Regions from separate parts of the Clostridium sp. CS1-1 genome, predicted to be linked through region 1. Evidence: predicted binding sites of a transcription regulator. Region 1 holds the regulator's gene; each other region holds the start of a gene.
What was found. Region 1 encodes Rex, which represses fermentation and respiration genes when NADH is low (regulators of the CRP and FNR family bind a similar motif). Its sites were predicted from a motif close to ATTGTTAANNNNTTAACAAT; they were not measured.

Region 1 (3,220 bases):
TCAATCTTATCCAAAGCTTTTTGTCTACTTTCTGCAGCCTTTACACTTTTTTCTCTATTAAAAGATTTATATCTTTCAATTATTTCTTCTTGTCTTTTGAGTTCTGCCTGTTGTATATTAAAAGCTTTTAGTTGTATTTCGTAATTTTTTTGCTTTAAGTCTAAGTGGGCAGTATAGTTGCCATTATAACAGTTTATATGACCATTTATAAGTTCAATTGTTTTATTAGTAATTGCATCTAAAAAATATCTATCGTGAGAGATGATAATAATTGAACCTTTATAAGTCTTTAGATATTCTTCAAGCCATTCAATTGCATCTAAGTCTAAATGGTTTGTAGGCTCATCCAGAAGAAGAATATCTGGTTTAGTTAAAAGAAGCTTACATAATGCAACTCTAGTTTTTTGACCACCACTTAATATATCTATTGGTTTATTATAATCATCTTCTGTAAATCCAAGTCCCTTTAGTACCCTGCTGATTTCAGCTTTATAAGTATATCCGCCTCTATTTGTATAGAGTTCAGAAAAAGCAGTATAGTCCTTGATTACCTTGTTGTGATATTCTTCTTTTTCTGGATTATAGGGTTCGTTCATTAATTGCTCTAATTTATTTAATTTACTTTCTAAGTTTAATAAATCCTCAAAGACAGTAAGCAGTTCATCATATATGGTGTTAGAGAAATCGAGGGATAAATGCTGGGCTAAATACCCCAAGGTTTTGTTTTTATCTATAAATAAATCACCGCTATCATAGTCTAATTGACGGGTAATAATTTTAAAAAGAGTGGATTTTCCTGCACCATTTGGACCTATTAATCCTACTTTTTCTCCTTCATTTATGTTAAAGGTTACATCTTCCAGTATTACATCTATTCCATAGCTCTTTTTAACATCTTTACAACTTAAAATTATCATGAGTTTCACCTTCCTTAATCATTAATATTTTACTATGTAAAAAGAATTTTTTGTAGTAAAATTTAATAATTTATAGTTAAAACCAAGAAGTATGGAGAAAGCAATTGATATAAATTTCACGAATCATGTAAAACAAAAAGTTACAAAAGTTAGCTAAATAATGTTAAAAGTTGAATGAAAATTATGGAATAAGCTTTTAACTATATGAAAATATAAAGAATAATAAAAAATATGTTATTGACATATTATATAATTAAATAATACTATAAAAAGTGAGACAAGAATGTTATAAAGTGATAAAATATAAACAAATAAATTTATTGAAGTGCAATGATAACATATTAATATATTAATAAGAGGTGCGGTATGGATAAGAAAAAAAATATTTCAATGGCTGTTATAAAAAGATTACCTAAGTATCATAGATATTTAGGAGACTTAATGAAAAATGACGTAGATAGAATATCTTCTAAGGAATTGAGTGAAAAAATAGGATTTACAGCATCACAAATAAGACAAGATCTAAACTGCTTTGGAGATTTTGGCCAACAAGGCTATGGATATAATGTAGGAGATCTTTATAATCAAATAAGTAATATCTTAGGATTGACAAAAGAATATAAAACAGTAATAGTCGGAGGAGGAAATTTAGGTCAGGCTATTGCAAATTATACAAAGTTTGAAAAGTTAGGATTTAGTTTACAAGCTATATTTGATATAAATCCAAAGCTTATAGGACTTAGAATAAGAGATATAGAAATAAAAGATATAGATTATTTAGGAGACTATCTAAAAGAACGTCCAGCAGATATTGGTATAATATGTGTTCCAAGTACAAATGCACAAAAGATTTGTGATACTTTTGTAAATAATGGGATCAAAGGTATATGGAACTTTGCTCCAGTGGATCTGGTAGTTCCTGATGATGTAAAAGTGGAAAATGTTCATCTAAGTGACAGCCTATTAACATTAATATGCCTACTAAATGGTATAGAATAAATAAAAAGTATAGGATAAATAAAAATGATTGAAGTGTAATGCTTCAATCATTTTTATTTATTTTTTGTAAGTATATGTCAAACTACAACTATTACTTACTGATTTAATTATACATTTTAAGCTGTGTTATTTATTAATTATTGTATATTATTAAAAATTTATATAATATGCTGATTAGTTATTCAATTTTTATTTTATTGTGGTATAATTAGGATAGGGTTGAAGAGTGATTATGCATTAACAAACATACGGGGGGATAAAGTAAAATGTATAAAATTTTAAGTAAGAGAGAGCTCGCTCCTAATATCTTTTTAATGGATATAGAAGCTAAAAGAGTTGCTAAGTCTTGTTTACCAGGACAATTTGTTATAGTGAAAACTGATGAAAAAGGGGAAAGAGTACCTCTTACAATCTGTGATTATGACGCAGAAAGAGGTTCAGTAACTATTGTATATCAAACACTTGGAGGTTCGACACAAAAGATGGCAAAATATGAAGTAGGCGACACATTTGCAGACTTTGTAGGACCACTTGGACAACCTTCAGAATTTGTACATGAAGATTTAGAAGAATTAAAGAACAAGAAGATGATATTCATAGCAGGTGGAGTTGGTGCAGCACCAGTATATCCACAAGTTAAATGGCTTCATGAGCATGGTGTATCTGTAGATGTTATAGTTGGAGCTAAATCAAAAGAATATGTACTACTTGAAGAAGAAATGAAAGCAGTCTGCGGCAACTTATATGTTGCAACAGATGATGGAAGTTATGGATATAAAGGACTAGTTACAAATTTATTAAAGGAACTTATAGACAATGAAGGCAAGAAATATGATGAAGTTATTGCTATAGGACCTATGATCATGATGAAATTTGTAGCTAAACTTACAAAAGAATATGGAATACATACTATAGTAAGCTTAAATCCAATAATGGTAGATGGCACAGGTATGTGTGGAGCTTGTAGAGTAACTGTAGGTGGAGAAGTTAAATTTGCATGTGTAGATGGTCCAGAATTTGATGGACACTTAGTAAATTTTGATGAATCCATGAGAAGACAAGCTATGTATAAAACTGAAGAAGGAAGAAAACTTTTAAGAAAAGAAGAAGGAACAACTCACGACAGAGAAGGTTGCGATTGCGGAGGTGACAAGTAATGGATAGAATGAAGAGAACGCCAATACAAGAACAAGATGCAAAGGTAAGAGCTACTAACTTTGAAGAAGTTTGCTTGGGCTACACAAAAGAAGAAGCTATGCAGGAAGCTGCTAGATGCTTAAATTGCAAAAATCCTAAGTGTGTAG
Region 2 (3,220 bases), 910 kb from region 1:
GCGTCGTTACCTCCATGGTTCAAAGCTATAAGTGCAGCTGAACCTATCTGAAGCTTTGAGAACACTTTAGTCACTGTTGCAGGTCTTGTCTTACTTAATATCATGTTTATAATATTCATAAGTATAAAACCTATAAAAAATCCTATTACCGGTGATAATATGAGCCATAGTATAACCTTTGAGAAAAGACTAGCCCAATTAACTATAACAAAGGATTTTTGATACATCATTGCTGATCCAACTAATCCCCCTATAAGGGCATGTGATGAACTACTTGGAATTCCAAAATACCAAGTTATTAGATTCCACACAATAGCTCCAACTAATGCTGCGATTATAACCTGTTGAGTTATGCTACTTGGATTTACGATACCACTTCCAATTGTCTTTGCAACCTTTACGTTCATAAAAGCACCTACGAAGTTCAGAGTTGCTGACATGATTACTGCTTGTTTTAAAGTTAGAACCCTCGTAGATACAGAGCATGCTATGGCGTTAGCACTATCATGAAAACCATTAATTACATCAAATATCAGAGCAATAATAACTATAGCAACTGTTAAAGCAATAGTACCACTAAGCATTTTTCATTACTACTCCTTCAATAACATTTGCTAAGTCTTCACAAGCATCTAGTGTATCCTCAAGATATTGATAAATCTCTCTCCACTTTATGATTTCAATAACTTCCATATTACCTCTGAAAATATCTTTAATGGCGTTTCTTGAAACTTTGTCGCCTTCCTCTTCTATTCTATTAACTTCAATTATCTTCTTTGATAGTTCTTTACTTGTCTTCATGTTCTTTAATTCCTGCATAAGAGTAATGATTTCCTCACAGCATTTTACGATCATTCTGCTTAACATCTCAGCCTCTTCTGTGCAGTGATTTACATTAAGCATTACAAATCTACTTGCCGTAGACTCTATGTAATCAATAATATCATCTGTATCCTTTGCTATCATATAAATATCTTCTCTGTCAAATGGTGTTATAAAAGTTTTATTCAGCTGTTCAAGTATTTCATGCTGTTTTTTATCGCCTTCGTGTTCCACCTCTTTAATCTTTTTTAAATTTTCCTCTGCATTGTCAAGGTCTTTTAGAAACTCTACTAGCAGATTTGAAGCCTTATAGGCAATATTTGCAGTTTCAATAAAAAGTTCAAAAAATTTGTCTTCTTTTGGAGTCAAGCTAAACATTTTATCCCTCCTGATAATTTGAAAGTATTCATTTTCGACCTTATAAAGTATAACATAAATTTAATAAAAATAAAACATTTAATTAACACTTCTCTCATATGAAAACGTTTGTCAACAGGTTTTTCGTTAGACTTTTTTGTCGTATATTCCCCTTTAAATGAATTTTTTTGTTTTTTACCACCTAATATCATTAAAATATTTACAATAAAATAAATATATTTTTTATTATTTTTAATATAATTTAATATTGCGTTCCAAACATTGTATGCAATTTCAGATACCATCTCTTATTCTTTAGTATATTAAAATACTAGAAATCAAAAGAAATAATAAAGAAAAAAACTTAACCCTGCACCTTTAAAAAAGCACAGGGTTTATTAAATGATGTAAGATATTTGAAAATACCTATTTATTTTGATGATTACAGTAAATTCATTTATTCATTTAAATCTATTTGTTCTCCAGTCACTAAGTACACAGTCCATTCGCAAATATTAGTTACATGGTCTCCTACTCTCTCAAGGTATTTAGAAACAAATAGTAATTGAGTTATCTGCGGAACATTTTCTTGTCCTTTAGACATTAAGGTTAACATTTCTGTAAATATATTTCTATATAAATGGTCTACTTCATCATCCATCTTGCAAGCTGCATAAGCTCCCTCTACATCTCCTGCTACATGGGCATCCAATGCTTTTCTTATCATAACTTTTACTATTTCAGCCATCTTAGGAATATCAATTAATTCTTTTATATACTTTTCATTTTTTAATCTTATTGTTATTTTAGCTATATCCACTGCATAGTCTGCCATTCTCTCTAAATCAGTGACTAATTTTGAAGTAGTAATTATAGTTCTTAAATCTATAGCAAGAGGTTGTTCCTTAGCTATCAATTTAATACATTTATCCTCTATTTCTCTTTGAAGCTTATCAACCAAATCATCGTTTTTTATTATCTGTTCTGCTAAAGCCTCATCCTGTTTAACTAAAGCTTCTATGCACTGATGAATTTGCTTTTCCACTATACTTCCCATTCTTAACAAATCATTATGAAGTTCCTCTAAAGCAGAATCAAATCCGGTTCTTGACATTATACTCACCTCTCTTAAATAATTGCTCTTTTCATTATTATTACACATTTTCAACTATTTTAGAATATGTTCACTAGTGATTTACTTTATATTACTATATAAAAAGCCTTTATGCTTATTTATAAGACTCCTACTATCATTGAGTAGGAGTCTTATAATCAAATTACAATTCAAAAACCTTATCCAAATCTTCCTGTAATGTAATCTTCTGTTCTTTTATCCTTCGGCTTGTAAAAAATGCTTTCAGTTTTTTCAAACTCAACTACTTCTCCTGTTAAAAAGAAAGCCGTATGATCTGATATTCTACCAGCCTGCTGCATGTTATGAGTAACTATCACTATTGTATATTTTTTCTTAAGCTCATCCATTAACTCTTCTACCTTTAAAGTAGATATAGGGTCTAGTGCTGAAGTTGGTTCATCCATAAGTAATACCTCTGGTTCTACTGCAAGAGTTCTTGCAATACATAATCTTTGCTGCTGGCCACCAGACATTCCTAATGCATTCTTATTTAATCTATCCTTTACTTCATCCCAAAGAGCAGCCCCTCTTAAACTATTCTCTACCAACTCATCTAGCTTATTCTTATCTTTTATACCATGTATTCTTGGTCCATAGGCTATGTTATCGTATATAGACATCGGAAACGGGTTAGGTTTTTGAAACACCATTCCTACTCTTTTTCTAAGTTCTATTTCATCATAATCATGATAAATATTTTTACCTTCAAACAGAACCTCACCTTCTATTTTAACACCTTCAATTAAGTCATTCATTCTGTTTAAGGTTCTTAAAAAAGTAGACTTACCGCAACCAGAAGGCCCTATTAATGCCGTAACTGCATTCTTTTGTATATCCAAGTTTATTTGCTTTAAAGCTTGTGTGGTTCCGTAATACAAATCGAGGTTCTTAGTTTGTATTATACCC
Region 3 (3,220 bases), 340 kb from region 1:
GGTCATGTAATAGAAGAGGATGATGTTACTCCTACAGCTATAAAAAACTCCGGTGCAGAGATTGTTACTTATGGTACTCCAGTTCTCCCTGGTTCAATGTTTTTACTTGCTGGAGAAAAGTTAAATAAATACGACTTGGCATCCTATGGTCATGGTGGACTATGTATGGACTGCGAAGAATGCAGTTTTTCCAATTGTACTTTTGGTAAAGGTGTATAATAAGCGTAATCTTTATAAATCAAACAAACTTAATAATTACACAGAATTACTATAATAATTCTGTGAATTAAATATATCAATAATTTATTAAAATAACAGGAGGATTTTACATTATGGAAAAGCAATTAATAAGCACAACAAAAGCACCTACAGCTGTAGGTCCTTATTCTCAAGCTGTTAAGGTAGGAAATCTACTATTTACATCAGGTCAAATTCCACTTGATCCTGTAACTGGTGAATTAGTTTCTGAGAATATAACAAAGGCTACTGAAAGATCACTAGAGAATGTTAAGGCAATATTAGATGAAGCTGGTACAAGCTTTGAAAAAGTAATAAAAACAACTGTATTCGTAAAAAACATGAGCGACTTTGCTGCAGTAAACGAAGTTTACGCTAAATATTTTCAAGCTCAATTACCAGCGAGATCTTGTGTGGAAGTAAAACTTCCAAAGGATGCCTTAGTAGAAATAGAAGTAATTGCTTTAGTTTAATAATTAAGATCTAATTGAAACGAGTGAACTCTATTGTTCGCTCGTTTTTAGTTTTCAAAAATGACTTATCCTTTTAGTACTTTCTACACCTGTCGTTCTTTAGCAACTTATCATAATGATAATTGATTATCATTATGATAAGTATCGCAATCCCTGTGAATATCTCATCTCAACAATTAATTAAATTTTAAGAAAATCCACTTATCAATTTGATAAACATTCTATGTTTAATCAATATTTTATAATCTTAATCAAAATGATATCAGTACCTCATTAATACCTAAAAGCCCTTAAAAGCCTTATATTTAACGGTTTTGTATCTATTAAAGTAAATTTAATTCTTAAGCTTATGTATTGGCACATAACTTGCTTTATATAATTTCGAAAGTACATAAATAAATTCATTTTTAGCCTCTCTTTATTACTGACCCCTTTCATAGTAATAAAGAGTCATTTTTCCAAACCATTTGTGAAGATCCTAAGTATTTGCTTAATGATAAAACTTAGAGATCAGTTCTTGGTAAAGTGGAGTAGAATTCGGTCCCCTTACTGATATCTACTCCATTTTTATCACTTTATAAGTTTAGCAAATAACAAAAAATTAATATTAAAGTAGTTTTTGTAAACATATATATCTATAATTTTGCATCTTAGTTAATTATTTAACACCAATTATTTACTATTTAACTCCTCATTACTCCTAATACAAACAGCTATACTTTCAATATACAAACTTAAAAAATCTAATTTTCTTATAATGATATTAACTATTCAATGTGCTCTAATACTTGTATTGTCAATCGAAACTTCCTTTATGTTTTTTATACAAGGAACTAACAACCTAAAAGTCAAATCCTTATCTCAACATTAAGATTTATGAAAACGTTTATACACTTATTTCTAAAAAAAACTCAAAATTTATCCATTTATTGATTGACATTTAACAAACAATAGCGCATAATAATAGCATAAGGTGAGTACAGGAATTAAATATTAAATTAAATAATTTATCTCATCATATTAAAACGACTAAAGATTAAATTGGAACTCAAATAGATATTATTACTGAAAACTTAAAAAGGGGTGTTTTAAAATGAAGGTAACAAATGTTGAACAATTAATGAAAAAATTAGAAGAGGTAAGATATGCCCAAAAAATATTTGCTACTTATAACCAGGAACAAGTTGATGAGATCTTTAGACAAGCTGCTTTAGCTGCAAATAATGCAAGAATCAAGCTTGCCAAAATGGCTGTTCAAGAATCAGGAATGGGAATAATTGAAGATAAGGTTATCAAAAATCACTTTGCTTCTGAATATATATATAATAAGTATAAAGATGAAAAAACATGTGGGATTATAGAAGAAGATGGTGCTTTTGGAATGAAGAAAATTGCAGAACCAATTGGAGTTATTGCAGCAGTAGTTCCAACTACTAATCCAACTTCAACTGCAATTTTCAAAGCATTAATAGCTTTGAAAACCAGAAATGCTATAATTTTTTCACCTCATCCAAGAGCAAAAAACTCAACTATAGCTGCGGCTAAATTAATCCTTGATGCGGCAGTTAAGGCTGGTGCTCCAGAAGGAATAATAGCTTGGATAGATGAACCATCAGTTGAACTTTCACAGGTTGTAATGAGTCAAGCTGACATCACTCTTGCAACAGGCGGCCCAGGAATGGTTAAGGCTGCTTACTCATCAGGTAAACCAGCAATAGGTGTTGGTGCTGGTAATACTCCAGCTATAATAGACGAGACTGCTCATATTAAAATGGCTGTTAACTCAATACTTCTTTCTAAAACTTTTGATAATGGTGTTATATGTGCTTCTGAACAATCAGTTATAGCTTTGGACTCAGTATATGACGAAGTTAGAAAAGAGTTTGCAGAAAGAGGTGCTTATATTCTTAATAAAGAAGAAATAGATAAGGTTAGAAAAGTAATATTAGTAAATGGGTCTTTAAATGCAAAAATAGTTGGTCAATCAGCTTACAAAATCGCTGAAATGGCTGGGGTTAAGGTCTCCGAAACAGCTAAGGTTCTTATTGGAGAAATCGAATCGGTTGAACTTGAAGAGCCATTCTCACACGAAAAGTTATCACCAGTTTTAGGTATGTATAGAGCATCAAACTTTGAAGATGCACTAAAAAAAGCTGAAAGGCTCGTTGAACTAGGTGGATTTGGACATACTTCAGTATTATATGCTGATACAATGAAGGCTAAGGATAAAATTGAAAAATTTAGCATTGCCATGAAAACAGGTAGAACAATAATAAATATGCCTTCAGCTCAAGGTGCTATAGGAGATTTGTATAACTTTAAACTAGCCCCTTCTCTAACACTTGGTTGTGGATCATGGGGCGGTAATTCCGTATCTGAGAACGTTGGCCCTAAACATCTATTAAACATTAAAAGTGTTGCTGAAAGGAGAGAAAATATGCTTTGGTTTAGAGTCCCAGAAAAAGTTTACTTCAAATATGGTAGCCTTGGTGTTGCATTAAGAGAATTAA

Region 2: the regulator Rex is predicted to act here: its motif matches at 1,387-1,406, upstream of AC0N0V_RS17310 (DUF47 domain-containing protein).
Region 3: the regulator Rex is predicted to act here: its motif matches at 1,639-1,658, upstream of adhE (bifunctional acetaldehyde-CoA/alcohol dehydrogenase).

What each region holds. Positions count from the first base shown of each region.
Region 1 is NZ_CM148680.1:4,586,039-4,589,258, reverse strand. It holds gene abc-f (ribosomal protection-like ABC-F family protein) at 1-917, opposite strand, end outside; gene AC0N0V_RS21760 (redox-sensing transcriptional repressor Rex) at 1,284-1,916, shown strand; gene AC0N0V_RS21755 (sulfide/dihydroorotate dehydrogenase-like FAD/NAD-binding protein) at 2,183-3,073, shown strand; gene gltA (NADPH-dependent glutamate synthase) at 3,073-3,220, shown strand, end outside.
Region 2 is NZ_CM148680.1:3,678,896-3,682,115, forward strand. It holds gene AC0N0V_RS17305 (inorganic phosphate transporter) at 1-584, opposite strand, end outside; gene AC0N0V_RS17310 (DUF47 domain-containing protein) at 577-1,200, opposite strand; gene phoU (phosphate signaling complex protein PhoU) at 1,637-2,293, opposite strand; gene pstB (phosphate ABC transporter ATP-binding protein PstB) at 2,473-3,220, opposite strand, start outside.
Region 3 is NZ_CM148680.1:4,928,291-4,931,510, forward strand. It holds gene AC0N0V_RS23355 (hypothetical protein) at 1-219, shown strand, start outside; gene AC0N0V_RS23360 (RidA family protein) at 333-710, shown strand; gene adhE (bifunctional acetaldehyde-CoA/alcohol dehydrogenase) at 1,804-3,220, shown strand, end outside.